4 regions of the Undibacterium sp. genome follow, and region 2 is predicted to be linked to each of the others. Evidence: predicted binding sites of a transcription regulator. Region 2 holds the regulator's gene; each other region holds the start of a gene.
The links. Region 2 encodes sigma-54, which starts transcription at its own class of promoters, with help from an activator protein. Its sites were predicted from a motif close to TGGCANGNAANCTGCTTT; they were not measured.
Positions count from the first base shown of each region.

Region 1: a site for sigma-54 is predicted at 4,309-4,326, ahead of Q8K39_RS23670 (CmpA/NrtA family ABC transporter substrate-binding protein). Genes of this name have one in related genera too.
Region 3: a site for sigma-54 is predicted at 4,405-4,422, ahead of Q8K39_RS16175 (circularly permuted type 2 ATP-grasp protein). Genes of this name have one in related genera too.
Region 4: a site for sigma-54 is predicted at 2,785-2,802, ahead of nirB (nitrite reductase large subunit NirB). Genes of this name have one in related genera too.

Region 1 is NZ_JAUXQE010000043.1:112,344-118,586, reverse strand. It holds gene Q8K39_RS23700 (prolyl oligopeptidase family serine peptidase) at 1-422, shown strand, start outside; gene ybaK (Cys-tRNA(Pro) deacylase) at 592-1,083, shown strand; gene plsY (glycerol-3-phosphate 1-O-acyltransferase PlsY) at 1,183-1,812, shown strand; gene Q8K39_RS23685 (cache domain-containing protein) at 1,881-2,342, shown strand; gene tsaD (tRNA (adenosine(37)-N6)-threonylcarbamoyltransferase complex transferase subunit TsaD) at 2,363-3,391, opposite strand; gene Q8K39_RS23675 (ANTAR domain-containing response regulator) at 3,534-4,202, shown strand; gene Q8K39_RS23670 (CmpA/NrtA family ABC transporter substrate-binding protein) at 4,594-5,763, shown strand; gene ntrB (nitrate ABC transporter permease) at 5,773-6,243, shown strand, end outside.
Region 2 is NZ_JAUXQE010000018.1:20,295-26,537, forward strand. It holds gene Q8K39_RS08695 (SIS domain-containing protein) at 1-544, shown strand, start outside; gene Q8K39_RS08700 (HAD family hydrolase) at 544-1,074, shown strand; gene lptC (LPS export ABC transporter periplasmic protein LptC) at 1,071-1,715, shown strand; gene lptA (lipopolysaccharide transport periplasmic protein LptA) at 1,736-2,299, shown strand; gene lptB (LPS export ABC transporter ATP-binding protein) at 2,301-3,053, shown strand; gene Q8K39_RS08720 (RNA polymerase factor sigma-54) at 3,065-4,555, shown strand; gene hpf (ribosome hibernation-promoting factor, HPF/YfiA family) at 4,663-5,010, shown strand; gene Q8K39_RS08730 (enoyl-CoA hydratase/isomerase family protein) at 5,617-6,243, shown strand, end outside.
Region 3 is NZ_JAUXQE010000032.1:22,590-28,832, reverse strand. It holds gene Q8K39_RS16195 (DUF4124 domain-containing protein) at 1-107, shown strand, start outside; gene Q8K39_RS16190 (proteasome-type protease) at 174-1,052, opposite strand; gene Q8K39_RS16185 (transglutaminase family protein) at 1,157-1,963, opposite strand; gene Q8K39_RS16180 (alpha-E domain-containing protein) at 1,976-2,926, opposite strand; gene Q8K39_RS16175 (circularly permuted type 2 ATP-grasp protein) at 2,941-4,371, opposite strand; gene Q8K39_RS16170 (BON domain-containing protein) at 5,204-5,620, shown strand; gene Q8K39_RS16165 (hypothetical protein) at 5,680-6,198, shown strand.
Region 4 is NZ_JAUXQE010000010.1:222,228-228,470, forward strand. It holds gene Q8K39_RS06635 (sensor histidine kinase) at 1-1,081, opposite strand, end outside; gene Q8K39_RS06640 (histidine kinase) at 1,089-2,183, opposite strand; gene Q8K39_RS06645 (hypothetical protein) at 2,244-2,540, opposite strand; gene Q8K39_RS06650 (hypothetical protein) at 2,558-2,728, shown strand; gene nirB (nitrite reductase large subunit NirB) at 2,833-5,262, shown strand; gene nirD (nitrite reductase small subunit NirD) at 5,287-5,631, shown strand; gene Q8K39_RS06665 (nitrate reductase) at 5,700-6,243, shown strand, end outside.

The DNA of each region.
Region 1 (6,243 bases), on a different contig from region 2:
AAGACCCTGATCTGTATAAATGCGGTATCAATTGGGTGGGTGTGACGGACGTCAAGATGTTGTTTACCGTGAACTGGTCGGATATGTCTGGTCCTGTCATGGATAATCTCGGGGCGAAAATGCATGGCGATCCTAAAACAGACGATGCCTATTTCCAGAAAGTGTCAGCGATAGAAAATGCCAGCAAGATCAAGGCACCTGTCCTGATGGCTTATGGTAGTGAAGACATACGTGTACCTTTGATCCACGGTGAAAAAATGCGTGACAAATTGAAAGCGCAAGGCAATACCGTGGAATGGATGGTCTTTGCCGGTGAAGGTCATGGCTGGGCAAAAGAAAGCAATCGTATCAAATGGGGTGAATCTGTCCTGAATTTCATCGACAAATATATTGGCGATAATTCTCCGGCAGCCAAAAAATAATGGCCACAGACTAAAGTAAATTTGCAGCAAATCTTTAACCGACAAGTTCGCTTGTCGGTTTTTTTTCGGGCCTTGATGCGCCAATTATGCAAGTTCGTCATCGAAGGCTATAATTTGCAGCGGCATTTCAGTCGTATCTTTTCGCAAATCCTGTTTTTGAGAGTGTAATTTGGCTAAGAAAGAACATGTATCGGTCACCCAGGCGACCCAATTGCTGCGCAAGTACAAGGCAGAGTTTACTGAACATCCCTACGCCTATGAAGAACATGGCGGCACCTCAGTGTCGGCGCGTGAGTTGGGTGTGGAAGAGCATCATGTGGTCAAGACCCTGGTGATGCAGGACGAAGCCGCCAAGCCCATGATCGTGCTCATGCATGGCGACAAAAAAGTATCCACCAAGAACCTGGCCAGACAGATTGGCTGCAAGTCAGTAGAACCCTGCAAGCCAGAAGTCGCGCAAAAGCATTCGGGTTATCTGATTGGTGGTACTTCACCATTTGGCACGAAGAAGACCATGCCCGTCTATGTGGAAAGCAGCATCCTGGCGCTGCCAAAAATTTATATCAATGGTGGTCAGCGTGGTTACCTGATTGGCATTGCGCCAGGTTTGCTGGAAAGTCTGCTACGGGCGCGTGCTGTGGAATGCGCGCTGGATGAATAGCATATCGCTTGGTCTCTGTTCCAAGAATTTTGTCCGGCTAGTCATTTCTGGTACTCGCCTGGCGTATACTTGCCGGGCATTTATGAATGAAGGAATAAGATGAATACAATTCTGGCTGCAGTCGCAGCTTATCTGATCGGTTCTTTGTCATTTGCTGTCGTCGTCAGCAAATTGTTTGGATTGGCTGATCCGCGTACGTATGGCTCAAAAAATCCCGGTGCTACCAATGTGCTGCGCAGCGGGAATAAGGCCGCAGCCGTGTTGACCTTGCTGGGTGATGCATTCAAAGGCTGGCTGGCGGTATGGCTGGCGATGAGGTTTGAGGACCAGTTTCAACTCGGCGACAGTGGTGTCGCCATTGTTGCACTGGCCGTATTTATCGGCCATTTGTGGCCCGTGTTTTTCAAATTTGTCGGTGGCAAAGGGGTTGCGACTGCTGCGGGTGTCCTGATCGGTATCGATATCTGGCTGGGCGTGGCGACTCTGGCGACCTGGATGATCGTTGCATTTGCTTTTCGCTATTCTTCACTTGCCGCTTTGATCGCATCGATTTTTGCGCCTTTTTACTATGGTTTGCTGTTTGGTCCGGATGTAAAAATGCTGGCTGTAGCTATCATGAGTGGCTTATTGGTGTACCGACATAGCCAAAACATAGCCAACCTCATCGCAGGCAAGGAAAGCCGTTTGGGCAGCAAAAAGGCTGCAGCAAAAGACGAAAAGAAAAAATAAATCTAGATTATTTTGCAACTCCCAATTATGATGAAAATATCATTTTTTCATCATTATTGGGAGGGCATATGTTGAAGCAATTTGTCAAACTGTGGATAGCCAGTTTTTTGTTACTGGCTTCCTTAAGCCTTTCAAGCTGGGCTGCAGATCATGGTAGTGCCATTGAAGCCAAAGCCATGGTGCAAAAAGCCCTTGATGCCATGAAAAAAAACGGTATTGACGCGACCATCACTGAAATCAACAAGCGCGATGGTCAATATATGGACCGCGACTTGTATGTCGTCGTGTATGACATGAATGGCAAAAATCTCGCCCACCTGAATCCCAAAATGGTAGGCAAGGAGATGATAGATCTGACTGATGTCGATGGCAAATTCTTTATACGCGAGCGTATAGAATTAGTGAAAGCCAAGGGCAAGGCCTGGCAGGATTATAAATTCGTTAACCCTGTCAGCAAACAGATCGAGCCTAAATCCATGTATGTGGAAAAATTCGAGAATGTGATTGTTGGCTGCGGTATCTATAAATAGACGGGCAGCCTGAGTCCTGATCAGGCGGCGACCAACTCCTGAAGCGGCCAGCGCGGCCTGACATTGAAACCATAATCCCGCGTTGCGAGATCGGGATTGTTTTTTAAACGCATGGCACCCGCAAAGGCAATCATCGCGCCATTGTCGGTACAAAATTCCAGCTCAGGGTAGTACACCTTAAAACGCTTCTTCGCTGCCGCTGCATTCAAAGACGCGCGCAATTGCAGGTTGGCACCTACACCGCCAGCAATGACCAGACGCTTCAGGCCACTTTCCTTCATCGCAGTCGTGCACTTGGCCGTCAGCACGGCGACGATGGCATCGACAAAGCCACGCGCAATATTGGCTTTATCCTGCTCACAGATATTCGCGGGTTGATTTTTGACGACCGTCAGTACCGCTGTCTTCAAGCCAGAGAAGCTGAAGTTCAAGTCTTTCGAATGCAGCATGGGGCGCGGGAATTGGTAGGCTGCCGGATCACCAAATTCTGCCATGCGTGAAATCGCCGGGCCGCCAGGGTAAGACAGGCCCAGCAATTTGGCTGATTTGTCAAAAGCTTCACCGGCAGCATCGTCCAGGGTTTCGCCCAGCAATTGATAGCGACCAACGCCATCAACACGCATCAATTGGGTATGTCCGCCGGATACCAGCAGGGCGATGAAAGGGAATTCAGGTGGCTGGCTGGCCAATAAGGGGGACAGCAGATGACCTTCCAGATGGTGGACGCCCAGCACGGGTTTATCCAGCGCCATTCCCAGACCACATGCCACTGAAGCACCGACCAGGAGTGCACCCGCCAGGCCTGGCCCCTGGGTATAGGCAATCGCATCAATGGCTTGCTTATTGAGGTTTGCCTTGCTCAGAACTTCGGTGAGCAAGGGTAGGGCACGGCGTATGTGATCGCGTGAGGCCAGTTCTGGCACGACGCCGCCATATTCCTGATGCATGGCGATTTGTGAGTGAAGGGCATGTGCAAGCAGGCCACGCTCTGTGTCGTACAGGGCAAGACCGGTTTCGTCACAGGAGGATTCAACGCCGAGAACTATCATGTTTGTTTCTACATAGAGGGTGTAAGTCATTGCACCTGCGAGCAAGAACGCAATACGTGGTTTCTTTACATGCCAGGACCGAAGATTGGAGCGATTCTTGCTAAGACTCGTATAACGTAATTATATCTGGCATGGGCCATCAATGCGCAGCAAAGCAAATAATAACAATGCGATAACATTAACTTCTCCCAGTCTGCGGATTGTGGTTGTGAATACCGTTATCCAGAGCGAGGATGAATTGCTTGAGGACGCTCAGGCGCAATTGGCGCGTTCGCGCGCCTTGCGTATAGGCTTGTTGCAAGCGGGTTATAACATCATCGCCGTCATTCCCGGTGACATGTATATGAGTGAGCGCATCGCCCAGTTGCAGCCCGACATGATCATCATTGACGCCGAATCTGATTCGCGGGATGTACTCGAACACATGGTCATGCTGACCCGCGATGCCCCACGTCCCATCGTCTTGTTTACTGAAGACGGTAGCCAAACCAATATGGCGGCCGCCATGGAAGCCGGGGTTTCTGCCTATGTGGTTGCTGGCTTGCAGTCGGAACGTATCAAGCCTGTGCTGGATGTTGCGATGGCACGCTTCAATGCCGATCAAAAGCTGCGCAGCGAATTATCTGATACCAAGGCCAAGCTGCAAGAGCGCAAGACGATAGAGCGCGCCAAGGGTTTGTTGATGGAGCGTCATCATTTGTCGGAGAACGAGGCATATCAAAAAATGCGCAAGCAAGCCATGGAAAAAAACCTCAAGCTGGTTGATCTGGCGCAGCGCATGCTTGATGTGGCTGATTTGCTGGGCGGCTGAGCCAGACTTGTGCGTGTTAATGGTGCATTGCGTCATTTGGGTGCGAGATTTCGAGGAACTTTGTTCCTCGGGGCTGGCCAAGGGATACAAATCTAGTTGATTTAGTTGGCACGGCAATTGCTAAACCAAAAGCAGTGCCAAAGTTGGTGCTAACGAACAAAGTGAGTCTGACTAACGGCGGTCACCTCATCAGACAAAGGTGTCTTTCCATACGGTTTTACCGTTGTGGGACGATACCTTTTTTCATTATGGATACCACTTACGCTGGAGTGCAGACATGTCGAATCAGGAAACTTCTATCAATCTCAGCAAGACGCAGGAAGAAAATGAACCGAATTTCAAACGTCGCAGTTTCTTGCAAACTGCTGCACTGGCAAGTGGAGCAGGCATCATGGGCTTGAGTACAGGTGGAGTATGGGCAGCAGGTTCAGATAAACCAGAAAAAGAAGAAGTACATATCGGCTTTATTCCGCTTACTGATTGCGCATCCGTGGTGATGGCATCGGTACTCGGCTTTGATAAAAAATACGGTATCAAGATTATCCCCAGCAAAGAATCTTCATGGGCCAGTGTGCGTGACAAGCTGGTCAATGGTGAACTGGATGCCGCCCATGTCTTGTATGGCCTGATATACGGCGTGCAACTGGGTGTAGGCGGGAATAAAAAAGACATGGCTGTGTTAATGACGCTGAATAATAACGGCCAGGCCATTACCCTGTCTAAAAAACTGGCCGACAAAGGTGCGGTTGATGGCGCAGGCTTGGCCAAGCTCATGCAAACCGATAAACGTGAATATACTTTTGCGCAGACCTTCCCCACAGGCACTCATGCCATGTGGCTTTATTATTGGCTGGCTGCACATGGCATTAATCCCATGAAAGACGCCAAGGTTATTACTGTGCCGCCACCACAAATGGTGGCGAATATGCGGGTCGGGAATATGGATGGCTATTGCGTGGGTGAACCCTGGAATCACAGGGCGATCGCTGATGGCATAGGCATTACTGCAGCGACGACACAAGATATCTGGAAAGACCATCCTGAAAAAGTATTGGGTACCACTTCGGAATTCGTACAGAAGTATCCGAATACTGCACGCGCAGTTGTGGCAGCGATACTCGATGCCAGCCGCTGGATAGATGCGTCCTTGTCCAACAAGAGCAAGATGGCAGAAACCATTGCGGATAAATCCTATGTGAATACCTCTGTCGATGTCATCAATCAGCGTATTTTGGGACGCTATCAAAATGGCCTGGGCAAGACCTGGGACGATCCGAACTACATGAAGTTCTTTAACGATGGTGCTGTGAATTTCCCTTATCTGTCGGACGGCATGTGGTTCCTGACCCAGCACAGACGCTGGGGTCTGCTGAAGGCCGATCCGGATTATCTGGCGGTGGCAAAGGCAGTCAACCGTATCGACGTTTACAAGGATGCAGCGACCATGGCCAAAGTATCGGTACCAAAAGATCCCATGCGCAGCAGCAAGTTCATGGACGGTACGGTCTGGGATGGCAAGAATCCGGCTGCCTATGCAGCTTCTTTCAAAATCAAGGCATAAGGAGTCGTGATGAATACCTTGGTACATGGAGCAATATCTGCAAAAGACGATACCGCCAGCGCAACAGCAACAGGGACGGAAGTAAAAGTGATAAAGGCAATCAAACCCAAAGCCGAAAAAAAACCACGCTCTTTCCGGCCTTTTTTTCTGAGTGTGTTGCCGCCTTTTTTTGGCATAGGCATGCTGATACTGATATGGGAAATCATTGCGCTAAAGAATGCGACTTTCCCTTCACCATGGGTGACTTTACAGGAAGCCATCAAGGTATTTTCTGATCCCTTTTACCAAAAGGGACCAAATGACCAGGGCATAGGCTGGAATATTTATGCCTCTCTGAAGCGCGTGGCAGTCGGCTTTGGCCTGGCTGCGGCAGTGGGTATACCGCTGGGCTTTTTGATAGGCCGTTTCAAGTTTTTATCCGGCATGTTTAATCCCATCATCAGTCTCCTAAAACCAGTTTCACCGCTGGCATGGCTGCCT
Region 2 (6,243 bases):
GGACAAAGAAGCCTGCCCGCTGAACCTGGCACCAACGGCCAGCACCACGGTCACGCTGGCACTGGGCGATGCCTTGGCGGTGGCAGTGTTGGATGCGCGCGGCTTTCGAGAAGAAGACTTTGCCCGTTCCCACCCAGGCGGTTCACTGGGCCGTCGTCTGCTGACGCATGTCAGGGATGTCATGCGCGTTGATGATGCCATACCGCAAGTCGGCCCGGAAACCAGCCTGAAAACTGCGCTACTGGAAATCACCAAAAAGGGCATGGCGATGACGGCCGTGGTGGATGAGCACCAGCATGTGCTGGGCATTTTCACCGATGGTGACTTGCGCCGCCTGATGGATGGCACGCGTGACTTTACCCAGTTGCGCATAGCCGACGTCATGAATCACGCACCGCGTCGCATACGCCCTGAACAATTGGCGGTGGAAGCTGTCGAAGTCATGGAAACTTACCGCATCAACCAGTTGCTGGTCGCAGACGACAGCGGCAAACTGGTGGGTGCCTTGCATATACATGACCTGACCAGGGCCAAGGTGATTTAATGGATAAAGCGACAGCAATAGCAAGGGCCAGCAAGGTCAAATTGATGATTTTTGATGTGGACGGCATCTTGACCGATGGCAGCCTGTATTTTGGCCCCGATGGTGAAATGATGAAGTGCTTCAATGTGCTGGATGGCCAGGGCATCAAACTCCTGCAACAGGCAGGCATCATCACGGCCATCATCAGTGCGCGGCAATCGGCCATCGTCAGCAAGCGTGCTGCGGATCTTGGTATCAGCCATGTCAGCCAGGGCATCCATGACAAGAAGAGTGCATTCCTTGAACTGCTGGCCAAGCTGGATATCCCGGCACAAGAATGCGGTTTTATCGGCGACGATGTGATTGATTTGCCGATACTGACAAGAGTTGGCTTTGCTGCCAGCGTACCAAATGCCCATGCTGAAGTTCAGCGGCGCGTGCTATACATTACCAATGCCACCGGCGGCCAGGGGGCAGCGCGCGAAGTATGCGACTTTATCCTGCGGGCACAAGGCAAATATGAACAGGCTTTGCAAGCATATCTGACATGAAATCCCACCTGACCATAGACCGCTTCCGCATCTGGCTGGCCGTGATCCTGCTGGGCGTGATCACCATGGGCACCATCTGGGTCATGGAAGTCATACGTCGCAATGCCGACGATGAACAAAACCGCAGTTCAGCCAGATCAGCGCCAGATTATTATGTAGAAAAATTTAATTTCATACGTCTGTCAAATAATGGCAAGGCCAACTACCACATCACTGGTGACAACTTGGTGCATTTGCCTCGCAATGACAGCATAGAAATCCGCAACCCGCAAATCAATAGCTTTGATCAGGGTCGCCCACCTCTACATCTGCGTGCTGACCTCGCGGTAGTGGCACAAAAATCATCGTTGATCACACCCAGGCGTGATCATGACGAAGTTCATTTGTACGACCATGTCAGCATGGAAAGGCCAGAGGGTTTAAGTTCTCAATTTGTCCGCGTAGAATCGGATTATCTATTGCTATTGCCAGATGAAGATATTGTCAGAACCGACAAACCCATCTCTATCACCACAGGTAAATCAACATCGACGGCAACCGGCATGCTGGCCAATAATTCGACGCAACATCTGGCACTGCTGAGCAAAGTCCGCATACAGCTTAAAAAGCGTGAAACTGCTCCGGCAAGCACACTCAAATAATTCAGAAAGCAATCATGCATATGAAAAATACTCCATTCTCTCTCGTACGCTTTGCCAGCCTCGCGCTTCTTGGCCTGGCTTGCGCCTCTGCCCATGCAGAAAAAGCCGACAGCAACAAGGAAACTATCATCGAAGCCGGTTATGGCGAGAGTGATGGCAAAACCAGCGTGCGCAGATTGTCCAAGGGCGTTTCCCTGATGCGTGGCACGCTGGTAGTCAAAGCCGAGAACGCCGTTGTCACAGAAGCCCCGAATGGTGACCAGTTCGTCGTCCTGACTGGTGGCAGCAACCGCAAAGTCAGTTTCCGCCAGAAACGCGACGGCGGCCCTGACCTGTGGGTGGATGGCGAGGCAGACCGCGCGGAATACAACCAGAGTACAGAAATCGTCAAATTCATTTCCAAGGCCAAGGTGCGCTATCTGGAAGGCAAAAAAGTCACCCAGGAACAAGAGGGTGAATACTTGTCTTATGATAGCAAGAATGACTTTTTCATCGGCACCAACTCGACCAGTGGCCAGCATGTGGATGGCTCGGGCAGTTTGAAAATCATCCTGCAACCAAAACCAGAAAAGCAGGCTAATTAAGATGACAGCAAAGTCCAGTACCTTGCTCGTCAAGGGATTGCAAAAACGTTATGGTGCACGCCAGGTGGTGCGCGATGTATCCCTGCTCTTGAAAAGCGGCGAAGTAGTTGGTTTGCTGGGTCCGAATGGTGCCGGCAAAACCACCTCCTTCTACATGATCGTAGGCTTGGTACCTTCAGATGCGGGTGACATCACGATTGATGATGTGAATATCTCTCAATTGCCCATCCATGAGCGTGCCGTACTTGGCTTATCTTATTTGCCACAGGAGGCTTCGGTATTCCGCAAGCTGACTGTCGAAGACAATATCCGCGCCGTACTGGAATTGCAAAAAGACAGCGACGGGAAATTTCTTGGCACCAAAAAAATAGAAGAAAGACTGGATGCCCTGCTGGCCGATTTGCAAATTGAAAAAATACGCGAAAGCCAGGCATTATCTCTCTCGGGTGGTGAACGCCGCCGTGTGGAAATTGCCCGCGCACTGGCCACTAATCCACGCTTTGTCTTGCTGGATGAACCTTTTGCCGGTGTTGACCCTATCGCCGTCATAGAGATTCAACGTATAGTGCGCTTTCTCAAGGAGCGAGGCATAGGTGTACTGATTACCGATCATAATGTGCGCGAAACACTGGGCATTTGTGATCACGCCTATATCATAAATCAAGGCGCGGTACTTGCCAGCGGCAAGCCTGACGACATTATCCAAAATGAATCTGTACGTCGCGTTTATCTCGGAGAACACTTCCGGATGTGACGGGAATCATCATGAAACAAAGCCTGCAACTACGTACCTCACAACATCTGGCCTTAACGCCGCAATTGCAGCAATCAATACGATTATTGCAGTTATCCACTTTGGAATTGCATCAGGAGCTGGAGACGCTGCTGACCGATAACCCAATGCTGGAACGCGTGGACGATCCCCTCGATCATGCCGTGCGCCTGCTGGCTGACGGTGCCATCAATACCAGCAGCACTTCTGCCGATGCTGGCATGGAAGCACCAACACAAAGAGAAGAAACCGATAAATCCGCCGAACCTGCGGCGGCTGATGCCGAAACCGTCATCAGCAACGACAGCACTACCTCCAGCGAAGAAGACTGGGGCTTTGATGACGTGCAGCATGGCAGCAAGTCTGGTGATGATGAAGATGGGCGCCCGCAACTGGGTGCCGCCCACATCACTCTGCGTGAACATTTGCTGGAGCAAATGCGCCTGAACTTGCGCGAACCGCGTGACCGCGCTCTGGTCGAATTGATGATCGATGCGCTGGACAGCAATGGCTACCTGACCGAAACCCTGGACGAAATACATGCAAGTCTGCCACTGGAACTTGCCGTCGAGCCAGAAGAACTTGGTTTTGCCCTGAACATGCTGCAAAGCTTTGACCCGGCAGGTGTCGGCGCACGCAGCCCATCTGAATGCCTGGCCCTGCAAATCAGGCGTATGCCCAAAGTGGCTTTTGTCACACGCAGGCTGGCATTGCAAATTGTTGAAACACAACTGAGTTTATTTGCACAAAGAGATTTCACCAAACTCAAGAAAATTCTTGATTGCGACGATGAAGATTTGCGCGATGCACAAACCGTCATCAGGCTTTGCCAGCCCCGGCCAGGCATTGCCTTTGCGGTTGATGAATCAGATTATGTGGTGCCAGATGTGATCGTCAGAAAATCGGACAATGGCTGGCAAGTCATGCTGAATCAGGACGTGATGCCCAGGCTGCGGGTCAGCAGCATGTATGCCAATATCATGAAGCAAAACCGCGGTGAGGCTGGGCTGGGCACACAATTGCAGGAAGCACGCTGGCTGATAAAGAATATGCGGCAACGTTTCGACACTATTTTGCGCGTTGCACAAGCGATAGTTGAAAGACAACGCAATTTTTTCACCCACGGTGCTGTTGCCATGCGCCCCCTTGTTTTGCGCGAAATTGCTGATACACTAGGATTACACGAGAGCACTATCTCACGTGTAACAACTCAAAAATACATGTTGACCCCACATGGCATGTTTGAGTTGAAGTATTTTTTCGGCAGCCATGTCGCGACGGAAACAGGGGGTGAAGCATCTTCCACCGCGATACGTGCACTCATCAAGCAGCTGATAGGAGCAGAAGACCAGAAAAGCCCACTCTCTGATAGCAAAATTGCAGACATGCTGGGTGAACAGGGCATGGTAATTGCCCGACGGACAGTTGCCAAATACCGTGAAGCCCTCAAAATCCCCCCAGTGAGTTTGCGTAAATCTTTGTAAGTAGTCCTTGTAATCACGGTTTGAATTGCTATATATGATTTAGCTCAAAGCAAATAAAGGCCAAGAGCGTATCGTTACAGCAAGTAACATCACTATAGGAGCACAGTATGAATCTCACCATCAGTGGACACCACGTCGAAGTAACTCCTGCAATTCGTGAATATGTACATACCAAACTAGAACGTATCAGGCGGCATTTCGACCAGGTCATTGATATCGCCGTCATCCTGACGGTGGACAAGCTCCGGGAAAAGGATAAACGACACAAAGCCGACATTAACCTGCATATCAGCGGTAAAGATATCCATGTTGAAAGTTTGGCGCATGATCTGTATGCAGCAATTGATGCACTGGTAGACAAACTGGATCGCCAGGTCATCAAGCATAAAGACAAGATCCAGGACCATCAGCACGACGCTATCAAGCACATACCTGATCCGGCATCGGCTTCATAAGACCCCAGTCCTTACCCGAACAGGGTTGCGGACATCCAAAACAAGGACGCTAGAAGGCGTCCTTTTTGTTGGGTGAGTGGTTTGAAATAAATAATATCTTTTAATTATTCCAATCGATTGCTCTGTGACAATCCGTGCACGCATTAACCGTCATTCCAGCATGCTTTTGGCTGGAATCCAGTGGCGTTTAAGGCATGCCATACTTTGATTAAAACAATTACACTTCATGGATACAAGCCGGGTCTCGGCCCGGCAGCCGAAATACTTTCTTTGCGTCGCCAAAGAACGTATTCAAAGAAAGGCGACCCAGGCGTAGCCGCCCCTTCGGGGTGCCCGTTTGTGCAGTACAAAAAATGGGAAGATCCGAAACTCGCTTCGCTCAAACAGCGGCTCTTCTTAATCCATTTTCTGTACTGCACAAACGGCGGCTACACATGGGAACTGCGAAAGTCAAAAACAACTACAACCCCAAAGTCAAACCCAACGGCAACGGCAACGAGCACGCCGCCCTTACTCTATTTCTTCATAAACATAGACACCCCGTGACGCCCAAGCCTGAGAAAGTTAAAATAGCAGCTTCATCCCCTACCCTGCATAGTCAACATCATGAGCGAATTTGTCCTCACCTCCGTCAAGAATAATATAGGCTATATCACCCTCGACAGACCCAAAGCATTGAACTCGCTGTCTCTCGATATGGTGAGGGCGCTGACGACGACCTTGTTGGCCTGGCAGGATGATCAGAATGTGCGTGCGGTGTTTATCCAAAGCAGCAGTGAAAAGGCATTTTGCGCGGGTGGAGACATCCGTTTTTTCTATGATGTTGGCACGGCCACACCCAAAGGTGATTCTGCCCTGCTGGAAGATTTTTTCACAGAAGAATATGCCCTAAATCACTTGATTCATTTCTATCCAAAACCCTATATCGCGCTGATGAATGGCGTGGTCATGGGTGGTGGCATGGGTATCGCGCAGGCGGGGGAAGATTGCCGTTTGCGCATCGTCACTGAGCGTACCAAGATGGCCATGCCTGAAGTGAATATCGGTCTTTTCCCGGATGTAGGCGGCGGTTATTTCCTGTCGCGCACTGAGGGTGAAATTGGTACTTATTTGGGACTGACAGGCGAAATCATCACCGCTGCCGATGCCATTTATGCCGGTCTGGCAGATGTCTATATTCCCACCGCAGAAATACCGGCAATGATGAATTTAATCAGTGAAAGCGTAGCCACT
Region 3 (6,243 bases), on a different contig from region 2:
TGGCCAAGGACATCCTGAGCGGCAAGGCAGTACACGGAAACGGTGCCAAGACGGATGCCAATGACAGAGCGATTGCTGAGCGGGACAAGAGTACGTTTTGCCGTTGAGTATCAGGAGGTTTGGTGTCTGTACTTGACTGGATAAGCAAGTTTTAGTTATGCCTTGATGAAGCTTTAAGCCTGTTTATTATTGCCAGACTGCTGCGCCAAAGCCTGCAAAGGCGACGGTGTAATCGTGGCGTCCAGCAATTCTGGCGGCACGGCTACACGCACCGGTTTGCTGTGCATATTGGTGGCTGACAAGACATTGCCCTGCACCTCAGGGCTGGCGTTCCAGACCGGGTCGTCTATGCTTTCAAAGACGGATTTCAATTGCTGGCCCCAGGTGTTGCGTATCATCTGGAAATACTGGTTTTTTTCATCGATGGTGACGAAACGGGTGATGGCCAGTGTATTGTTTTCATACACCAGCAAATCCAGCGGCAGACCCACCGAGATGTTTGAACGCAGGGTAGAGTCCATGGAGATCAGCGCGCATTTGGCCGCTTCATCCAGTGGTGTGGCCGGGGTGACGACGCGATCGAGGATGGGTTTGCCATACTTGGCTTCGCCGATCTGGAAATAAGTATTTTCATTGTGCGACTCAATGAAATTGCCCGCAGAATAAATCTGGAACAAACGGCAACGCTCCCCCTTGATCTGGCCACCAAAAATCAGGCTGACGTTAAAATCGATGCCAAACTCAGACAGCGACTTGGCATCGCGGTGATGGATAGTACGTACAGCTTCGCCCAGTATGCGGGCGGCTTCATACATATTTGGCGCAGTCCAGATGCTATTGCCTTTGGCGTCTATGTGATCGGAGACCAGTTGACGTATGGATTGCGAAATCGACAAATTACCTGCCGTCATCAGCACCATGGTGCGGTCGCCAGGGTTTTCAAATACCGACATCTTGCGGAAAGTACCCACATGATCAACGCCTGCATTGGTGCGTGAATCAGAAAGAAACACCAGCCCGGCGTCCAGGCGCATGCCAACACAGTAAGTCATAGTACGGATTCTTGATCTATCGAAACACTTATTCTACCTGAAAGCGGGACGCTGAAATACGCTTGTCATATTGGATTGCCAACAGGGCAATGCCTCAACGTCACTCAACGTGGCGTTACTTGCACAGTGACACTCAAAGTCTCCAGCCCGCCGCCACGGCGCACTCCCCGCACAGGCGCAGCAGAATCATAATCGCGGCCTATCGCCAAACGGCAATAAGCATCCGTCATCAAGGCGGCATGGGTGGCATCGACGCTGACCCAGCCGCTATAGTCGCTGTCTTCTACCCAGGCATCCACCCAGGCGTGGCTGTCGGCGTGGCCGGTTGATTCAGGGTCGATATAGCCAGAAACATAACGTGCCGGTATGCCGCGTGCATGGCAACAGGCCAGCATGATATGGGCATGGTCCTGGCAGACACCGCGACCCAGTTGCAAGGCATCGCTGGCGCTGGTCGTGACGATGGTTGCACCAGACTGGTACTCGACTGCACCACGAATGTGCGTCGCCAGGTTTAATAGTGCAGCCGTTGTGGTCTTGCCGCTGTCCGGTAAATGCTGGAGTGCAAAGTCCATGATCGCTGGTACTGGTTCAGTCAACCTGGTTGGTACGGTAAATACCAGTGGTGAAAATGTGTCCGGGTCAGTGATGCGTCCCTGGTAAGGATTCGTTAACTCAACCACGCCCTCGGCAATAATCGCAACCTCATGGTGCTGGCCGGTGATGGTCAGCGTATGTGAGGGATTGCCATAGGCATCAATATAGGCATGGCGCTGCCCTGCAGTCTTGATCTGCCAGGAGATCGCATGTTGATGCAGTTCGGCACGCGGCGTCAGGCGCAATTGCTGTATGGTGTAAGTCACCGGGGCCGAATATCGATAGATGGTCTCGTGACGTATAAAAAGTTGCATGATATGGTTTTCTCAAGCTGCCAGCGGCACCAGGAAATCGCGGCTGACGCGATTACCCAGGTCAAAAATGTTTTCCAGGAAGCGCGTCAGATTGTCATGCAAACCTTCTGCCAAAATCTCTTCAATGCGGGCAAATTGCAATTCTGCATGCAGCTTACCAGCAAAACGCTCAGTGTCGGCAGACACATCATTACGTACCTCTTTCAGGTTGGCGACCACTTCGTCCATACAGGCCAGCAAGGAACGTGGCATATCACCACGCAGCATCAGCAATTCTGCCACCCGCTCAGGCGTGATGACATCGCGGTAGACCTTGCGGTAAATCTCAAAGCCGGACACTGAGCGCAGCAGCGCCGCCCAGTAATAAAAATCCCTTTGCAGGCTGTCATTGCCGCGCCCGTTTTCCTTGGCACCGTGGAACTTCACGTCCAGTATCCGTGCCGTATTATCAGCGCGCTCGATGAAAGTGCCCAGACGGATAAAGTGCACAGCCTCGTCCTTGAGCATGGTGCCCAGCGTAACGCCACGTGACAGATGCGAGCGGTACTTGACCCATTCAAAAAACTGGCTGGGGTCGTTTTCCAGTATCGTGTGCGACAAATTATCTTGCATGTCCAGCCAGGTGGCATTCTGGGTTTCCCACACCTCGGTTGTCAGCGTACCGCGCACTGCACGTGCATTCTCACGCGCTTCTTTCAGGCAGGAGGCAATGGAGGACGGGTTCATCGGGTCCCTGACCATGAAGTCCAGCACATCCTTCTTCGTCAGCAAACCATATTGATGGTCAAAGGCAGATTGCAATTCAGAGATACCCAGCATGGCCCGCCAGCCGCGCTCAGCATCTTCAGCAGACTGTGGCAACATTGAGGTCTGGATATTCACATCCAGCATACGGGCAGTGTTTTCAGCACGCTCGGTATAGCGCGCCATCCAGAACAAATGATCAGCGGTACGGCTTAGCATATCTCTCTCCCGACTTAATTTTCTAATATCCAGGTGTCTTTCGTCCCGCCACCCTGTGAAGAATTCACCACCAGCGAACCCTCCTGCAAGGCCACCCGCGTCAGGCCTCCTGGCACCATGGAGATGGTCTTGCCAGACAAGACAAAGGGCCGCAAATCAATATGGCGCGGGGCGATGCCGTTCTCAACAAAGGTCGGGCAGGCCGACAATGCCAGGGTAGGCTGGGCAATATAACCATCGGGCTTGGCCAGCAAACGCTGGCGAAAATCTTCTATCTGCGCCTTGGTCGAAGCCGGGCCCACCAGCATGCCATAGCCGCCAGCGCCATGCACTTCTTTGACCACCAGATCACCCAGATTCGCGAGCGTATAAGACAAGTCCTCGGGCTTGCGGCACTGGTAAGTCGGCACGTTATTCAAGATAGGCTCTTCCGTCAGGTAAAACTTGACCATGTCCGGCACAAATGGATAGATCGATTTATCATCTGCCACGCCTGTGCCTATCGCATTCGCCAGCGTCACGCGGCCAGCGCGATAGACTGACAGCAAGCCCGGCACACCCAGAGAAGAGTCAGGGCGGAAAGCCAGCGGATCAAGAAAATCATCATCAATACGGCGGTAAATCACATCCACCCGCTTGGGGCCACGCGTAGTGCGCATGAAGACCGCATTGTCATTCACAAACAAATCCTGGCCCTCGACCAGTTCCACACCCATTTGCTGGGCCAGGAAGGCATGCTCAAAATAGGCTGAGTTATACATGCCCGGTGTCATGACGACTACGGTAGGGTTATCCACTCCCATAGGCGCAACTGAGCGCAGGTTATCCAGCAGCATGTCAGGATAATGATCAACCGGCGCAATCTTGTTACGCGCAAACAGCTCAGGGAAAAGCCGCATCATCATCTTGCGGTCTTCCAGCATATAAGACACGCCAGATGGCACACGCAAATTGTCTTCCAGCACGTAGAATTCTCCCTCGCCAGCCCGCACAATATCCACACCAGCAATATGGGCATAAATGTCAGAAGCGACTGAAATACCCTGCATTTCAGGCCGATATTGGGCATTTTTATAGATTTGCTCAGCCGGGATGATGCCCGCCTTGATGATATTCTGGTCGTGATAAATATCATGAATGAACATGTTCAGCGCCTGCACCCGCTGCGCCAGTCCCTTTTGCAACTGCGCCCACTCACCCGCATGGATAATGCGCGGGATAATGTCAAACGGGATCAGCCGCTCCGTACCCGCATCATCGCCATACACGGCGAAGGTAATCCCCACCCGGCGAAAGCTCAGGTCAGCCTCGGCCCGCTTGCGCTTCAACCTCTCGGCGGGCTGCTGCGCCAGCCAGTTGCAAAACTCGCGGTAATGTTCCCGCGTCAATTCTCCGCCCTGCGCACCGGCATCATAGGCGTGCATTTCATTGAAAAACTTGGCCATGTTCTAGTCTCTTGGTTACGGTTCCAATACAGCATATCAAGAAACGTGCCAGATCACATTGTGGCTAACCGTAGCGTGGTTTTTTTGTTGTTCTCAAACGATGGAAAATGAATGTCTTCTATTTTGGTGCGACATCAAGGTGGCTATATTGACAATAGTATAATACTCATTTTCATCAAGGCTCAGCTGAAAAGGCATGGGATCATACATAAGTATCAGAGGCTGCCTTGCAAATGCTCGCGATAGTCCACTAGCTGAAAGAATACAAGGGCCGAAAATTTTTGTTGTGTTCTTCCATATTTTAAATGCATGTCGTCACTGCAATACACAGAACATCTTGTTGTTGGCTGAGCGCAGGCAGGTTTCTATTTTTCGTTGAACAATGGAAACCAAATAAAATTTCTCTTGATAACTATCCTGAAAAGACAAACTGCTTGTGTACTTTCTCAATCGCACCAGCAGTGCAGAAAAATGATGGCATCTATAGTTCAGAAGAGCTGTCGCAATAAATAGAATTCAGCACATTAAACACCGGACAATAGCAACTTGATTGGTAAGAGAAATCTGACTGCCAGTCAGCGTTCAGGCAACATTCCATCCCACTACTTGAACGACTGCTTCATTGCCCATGGCATTTGAAATAAGCGTCCGTGCGGCAATCTTTTTGTCAAGGAATGGCGCCAATAATATCTGAAGTTCGGGTCGGTTTTCTGACGCATGCAAATTCTATGTGCATGATTTTTCTTGCGTGTGACCTACCGCACAGATGCAGCGGACTAATTTTCTTAATCTATCGCTACTTGTCCGCAACGGACTTAATCAGGAGAGATGAATGGGACGGATACTTAATCGGATGGGGGTTGTCTCGCTATTGTGTTTTGTCGCGATGCCAGTTACAGGACTTGCAGCGGACCCGGTTCCTCCAGTGGTTACTGAGGGCAAGAGCGCATCGAATGTCGATAATTCGGCGATCAATAGCCGTGACAAATATGCCGGGAATAAGACACCAGAAGATCAATTCACTACGCAAGACGATCGCACTCTTCTTGCCGCAGTCAGGCGCTCGGTCGTGCATGACAAATCGCTGTCTTTGATGGCGCATAACATCAAGATTATGGTGGATACAGGCAATGTTACTTTACGCGGCCCGGTAAAAACTGCAGATGAAAAATTGAAAGTCGAAAAAATTGTCCAGGCTGTCAAAGGTGTGAGTTCCATTAATAATTCACTGGATGTTAAAACCAACTGAGCTTGGGTAAGTATGCCAAGCAAGTAATGCCAGCAATTAAATTTTTCTAAGGAATACAAATGAAAACCGCAATCTACTGTATCGCAACAAATCGTGTTCAGGCAGAAACTATTGTCGATAATTTGAAACTTGCAGGATTTCCCAGCGGTGATATCTCAGTCTTGTTTCCTGACCAGACTGGTACACGTGATTTTGCACACGAGCAAAATACCAAATTGCCTGAGGGTGCTGCCACTGGGGGGGCGGCTGGTATGGGGGTAGGTGCAATATTGGGCTGGTTGACAGGTATAGGTACGCTGGCAATCCCTGGCGTGGGGCCTTTCATCGCTGCAGGACCTATCATGGCCGCCTTGAGTGGTGCTGCATTGGTGGGCGCTGCCGGGGGCATCATAGGCGGCCTGGTCGGTATGGGCATCCCTGAATATGAAGCAAAACTGTATGACGGGAAGATTCGCGGTGGCAATGTTCTAATCTCAGTTCATACCGATAATTCTGATCAGGCCAATATCGCAAAAGACATCTACAAAAAAGCGGAAGCCGAGGATATCAAGTCAACATCCGAGGCAAGTGTTTCTTGACTTCTTGTAAGAGCAATAGGAAATTTTTATTGCAAGAGCGGACTG
Region 4 (6,243 bases), on a different contig from region 2:
TATAGCTATCTGTTGCTGCCGTGGTTTTTAGTGTTGCCCGTGATCCATAAAGGATGGCAAGCCTGTCCCGGCTAGCAGATAAACCCAGTCCGTGACCTTTCTTGTTGCATGTCTGTTTGAACAGTGGGTTGCTGATGCGAAATTCCAGCATATCGTTTTTTCTGGCAAGTTCAATTTGCAGGTGGCAAATTTCATGATTTTGTTCTACTCCGTGGTGTATGGCATTTTCCACTAGTGGTTGAAATAGTAAAGGTGGGCAGGCCAGGTCTTGCCAGGCTTCATTTGCCATATTCCAGCTAATACTGGCTCGCTCACCATAGCGTAGCATTTGCATATCGAGGTAGGCTTTGGTAAACGCGATTTCGTCGGCGACACTGAGCCATTCATGTTTTCCTGAATGAACCACGTAGCGCAACAGCTCACTGAGTTTTTCCAGTGCGCTGGATGCCAGTTGCCGGTCTGCGGTTCTGACAAGTGCGCTGATACTATTGAGTGCATTGAACAAAAAGTGGGGTTTTAGCTGACCCTGCAAAAGGCGCAGTCGCAATGCCAGACTCTCATTGTTTTGCTGAATATAGGCCAGATTTTCTGCCTGACTTTTTAGCCAGAATGCATAGGCGGCTTGCATCAGATAGGAGAACAGTAACAAAGCGGCATCGGTGAAGTAGAAAAAGCCAGGGCGCTTGCTGAGGGCTGCTTGCATGGTGTAGGCAGGATGATTGAGTGTTGTATCCATGAAAACCGCAAGGCCAGACAGTACCGGAAGCCCCAGTACTATAGTCAGGCATGCTGAAAGCAGCATGTCTTTGCTGCTCGGCCAGTTCTCATTTTTTGTTGAGAACGCGATGGCGAAGCCGCAGCTGATTGCAGCCAATAGAATATATCCAGGCAGTATGGTGATGTACTCAAAAGACATCTTCGCATCTGGGCGGGTACGCAATGTGTCTTTGTAAAAAGCCAGGCAATGCAGGCTGGCAATCAATAACCAGATCAACAATGTAAATGCCAAAGTAAGGTAAATGGCCTTGTTGCCAGGCTTATCACCGTGGATTTTCCGTACAGAGTTTGTGATGATACGCATGGGCTGCTTATCCATCCTGATACTCCCCAGCCGGAATGCACATACTGAGATCGATTTGCGCATTATTTTGCGTCATCTCAAGACTGGCCATACCTGCATACAGGATATCCAACCTCTCCCTGATAGCGGCGATTTGTGTCATATCGGGTTCCGCTATTGCAGTCTCCAGTGCGAGGCTGACGTGAAACAGAATCATGCCGGCATTTTTCCTCAGGTTCGCTTGCAAGAGATGGTTTTTTTGTTGAAACATGACTGACCAATGCAGGGCCAGGTCCAGTATTGCATGTAGCAATAAAGGAGGGCAAGAAACGGTGCACCAGTGATACTCAGATAATGTCCATTTGACTTGCAGATACTGGCCATGGCGTAATTCTTGCAAACTCAGGTAGGCTTTTGCAAAACCTAATTCGTCAGCCATTGATGGTTTTTCATCCCCGCTAAAGCGCAGGACATAGCGCAGTAAATCACTAAGGCGGGCCAGGGCCGTGGTCGCAAGACTGCGCTCTGCTACCCGGATAAGATTTCCTATGCCGTCTAGCGAGCTGAGCAGGAAATAAGGTTCAAGTTGACACTCCATCAGAGACAGGCGCAGCATCAGATTTTTTTGACGTAATTCCTGGGTACGCCTGGCTTGTTCCTGGCTGCGCTGCCAGAGAGTAGCCGCAACTTGCATGAAATAAGCAACACTGGCTTGAAAACCCAATAACCACCACCCCATGGCAGCCATGTTTGTCAACATCTGCAAAACAGATGGAGGAGTTTTTTTTCTTGCAAAAAGATAATTGGTGCTAATTTCATAGCAAACTTCCAGCGGCAGAAAGATGCCTATCATCAGCACGTAGATGATCAATAAATGTGTTGCAGTCAGCCAGCGGCTGGGCAAATTTTCGAAGATGATCAGAAGGATGGTACTCAGCAGGATGTAACTTAAGAATGACATCGCACTGAACTTCAACAAAGTACTAAACTCGGCAGGTTTGTTTGCTTTAATAGAATCTACATATTCGGCAAGGCTGAAGAAGAAAATAACCAGCATCCATGCCAGCAGGATGAAGAGAAAATGCTTCCAGTCAGGAAGTTTCCATTTTTTTTGGGGCATCATGGATAGTGCAAGATGTAATGCATGGTCATCCGGGTCGTCTGGCTCGACGCTTATTTTGCTTTATGCGTGGCATATCTGCAATTCATAAAGCAGGAATGATTTGCCAGTTCCATAGAGGTGTTGCTGACTATTGCACAAATTCACAGTGTATCCCAGCAAGTAGGGATCAATTTGGTAAAAGCCGGGATGAAATGGGGCCTGGCCTGCTATCGGTATCTGCAACATCAACAACATCAACAACATCAGCACATTGGCGACAATGGGCAAGACTGCCAGATTGCCAGGTTGACAGGCAATACAGGTAGTTTCTTCGATCCGGGGGAGATATCCAGAGGATATAAGCGTACTACTGCTCATTCGGCCGGCTATCTTTCATGCGCGAAAAACGTGCGTTATCTGGTTTCAATGACGTAATGCACCAGAATGGCTGGATTTTGTATGACGGTAGTGAGGATTTTGCGGGCTTGCTTCAAGAAGTGGCATCAGCCTCGTCGCCACCTAGAGAATTGTCAGTTTTTTATAGCGAAAACCATATTTATGCTTAGTCAAATTGGTGCAGGTTGATAAAAACAGGGTGCACTGCCCTCTCGGAAAATTGAACTGGCATTGCTCTTGCTTAGAGTCTGCGGAGACAAGCAAAGGAGCAGCCATGAAGAAACTCAAGCTAGTGATGGTAGGGAATGGTATGGCAGGTGTGCGTACCCTGGAAGAATTAATCAAGATCGCGCCCGACCTGTATGACATTACCGTATTTGGTGCAGAACCTTATGCCAATTACAACCGCATCCTGCTATCACCTGTATTGGCAGGCGAGCAAACCATCAAAGACATCATGCTTAATGATGTGGACTGGTATGAAGAAAATAATATCACGCTGCACCTGGGCAAGAAAATCGTCAAGATAGACAGGGCACGTCGCCTGGTGATCGCCGAAGATGGCACCCAGACCGAATACGACCGTCTGTTGCTGGCGACAGGCTCCACACCTTTCATGCTGCCTGTGCCTGGCAAGGACCTCAAGGGCGTGATTGCCTACCGCGATATTCATGACACCAATGCCATGATAGACGCAGCCGAAAAGCATACGCATGCTGTCGTTATTGGTGGTGGTCTGCTGGGCCTGGAAGCCGCCAATGGCTTGAAAATGCGTGGCATGAGCGTCTCTGTCGTGCATTTGCCAGGCTGGTTGATGGAGCGTCAGCTTGATCCCGTTGCTGGCAAGATGCTGCAAAAATCCCTGGAAGACCGGGGCCTGAACTTCCTGCTTGAAAAAAATACCGAAGCCATCATTGGAGATGATGCTGGTCATGTGAAATCCATACGCTTTACAGATGGACTGGAAATCCCTGCGCAACTGATCGTCATGGCAGTTGGCATACGCCCCAATACTGCGCTGGCTGAATCTGCTGGCCTGTACTGCAATCGCGGCATTACTGTCAATGACACCATGCAGACCTATGACCCGCGCATTTACTCTGTAGGCGAATGCGTCAATCATCGCGGCACAGTGTATGGTCTGGTTGCACCTTTGTTTGAAATGGCCAAGGTTTGCGCCAATCACCTGGCGAATTTTGGCATAGGCCGTTACCAGGGTTCAGTCACCTCCACCAAACTGAAAGTGACAGGTATCGATCTGTTTTCTGCTGGTGAATTCATGGGCGGCAAAGACACTGAAGAAATTATCTTGTCCGATCCCATAGGTGGCGTCTACAAGAAGCTGGTGGTGAAAGACGACAAGCTCATCGGTGCCTGCCTGTATGGCGATACCGTCGATGGCAGCTGGTATTTCAAGCTGCTGCGCGAAGGCAAGAATATTTCAGAAATTCGTGATTCCCTGATGTTTGGTGAATCAAATACAGGTGACGTCGGCCATGAAGGCCACACCAAGGCTGCCGCCATGCCGGACGAGGCCGAGGTCTGCGGCTGTAATGGTGTCTGCAAAGGTACGATCGTCAAGGCTATCAAGGAAAAAGGCCTGTTCACGCTGGATGATGTGCGCAAGCATACCAAGGCATCGGCATCTTGCGGCTCCTGTACTGGCTTGGTAGAGCAGATCATCATGTTCACTGCGGGTGGTGATTATTCGACTGCCTCTAAAGTCAAACCCATGTGCGCTTGTACTGATCATAGCCATCAGCAAGTGCGTGATGCCATCAAGGCCAACAAGCTGTTGACAGTATCAGGTGTACAGGAATTCATGGAATGGCGCACACCTAACGGTTGCTCCAGCTGCCGCCCGGCCATCAATTATTATCTGATTTCTACATGGCCACGTGAAGCCAAGGATGATCCACAATCACGCTTCATCAATGAGCGTTCCCATGCGAATATACAGAAAGATGGTACGTACTCCGTCATCCCGCGTATGTGGGGCGGCGAGACCAATGCCAGCGAATTGCGCAGGATTGCCGATGTCGTCGATAAATTCAAGATACCGACAGTCAAGGTCACTGGTGGTCAGCGTATCGACTTGCTGGGCGTGAAGAAAGAAGACTTGCGCGCTGTTTGGCAAGATCTGGGCATGCCATCCGGCCTGGCTTATGCCAAGGGTCTGCGTACCGTGAAAACTTGTGTGGGCAGTGAATGGTGCCGTTTCGGTACGCAAAATTCCACCCTCATGGGACAACAACTGGAACGTGAACTGGCACGCATGTATGCGCCGCACAAGGTCAAACTGGCCGTGTCCGGTTGCCCGCGAAATTGCGCAGAGGCAGGTATCAAAGACGTTGGTGTGATTGGTGTTGATTCTGGCTGGGAAATTTATGTCGGCGGCAATGGCGGTATCAAAACCGAAGTCGCACAATTCCTGGTCAAACTGAAAACCCATGAAGAGGTCATGGAATACACCGGTGCGTTCCTGCAGTTATATAGGGAAGAAGGATGGTATCTGGAACGCACTGTGCATTACCTCGCCCGCGTCGGTCTTGATTATGTGAAGAAGATTATCCTGGAAGACCATGGTCGTCGCAAAGACCTGTATCAGCATCTGCTGTTTGCGCTGGAAGGTGAATCTGATCCATGGCATGAACCAGAAAAAGCTCAGGTCGACACCCGCCAGTTTGAACGCTTGCCAGCATAACGCCATTTTTTGAGAGGAAAAAACATGAGTCAGGAATGGCAAGTTATTTGTCGCGTTGATGATATCCCCGTATTGGGCGCGCGCGTGGTTGCACGTGCAGCCAAGCCGGATGTGGCTATCTTCAGGAATAGTGAAAACAAGGTGTTCGCCCTGCTGGATAAATGCCCGCACAAAGGAGGCCCTTTATCACAAGGCATCGTCTTTGGCGAAAGAGTGGCCTGCCCCTTGCATAACTGGAATATAGAGTTACCCACGGGTTGTGCGATTTCTCCAGATGAGGGCTGTACCCAAAAATTCAGCTTGAAAGTGGAAGCAGATCAGGTCTATCTTGATGCAAATGAATTATCGACACTGGCAGTAGAGGCATAAAGTCGAAGGATAATAAGCCGGGCCGCTGCAGTCTAAATTGCAGCAGCTTGCACTTGAAAAAGGCATGTATGACTGAAACCAAATCTACCTGTTGTTATTGCGGCGTTGGTTGCGGTGTAGTAATTGAAAGCGAAGGCGGGCAGGTTACAGGGGTACGTGGTGACCCGGATCACCCAGCCAATTTTGGCCGTCTGTGCAGCAAGGGCAGTACCTTACATCTGTCGGCTGATGCGAAAATACAGCAGCAGGTCAGGGCACTTTATCCAGAAATGCGCGATCCAGTCGCCGGACGTGAAGTATCGCGCCAGCGCAGTGGCTGGGATACCGTCATCGCCAGCATGGCGGGCAAGTTTGCTGACACCATCAGGGCACATGGCCCGGACAGTGTGGCATTTTATATTTCTGGTCAATTGCTGACCGAAGATTATTACGTCTTCAACAAACTTGCCAAAGGTTTGATCGGCACCAATAATATCGATAGCAACTCGCGTCTGTGTATGTCCAGTGCGGTGGCTGGCTACAAGCAAACTCTGGGTGCTGATGCTCCGCCCACATGCTATGAAGACATAGACCTGGCGGAAGTCATTTTTATTGTCGGTTCCAACATGGCCT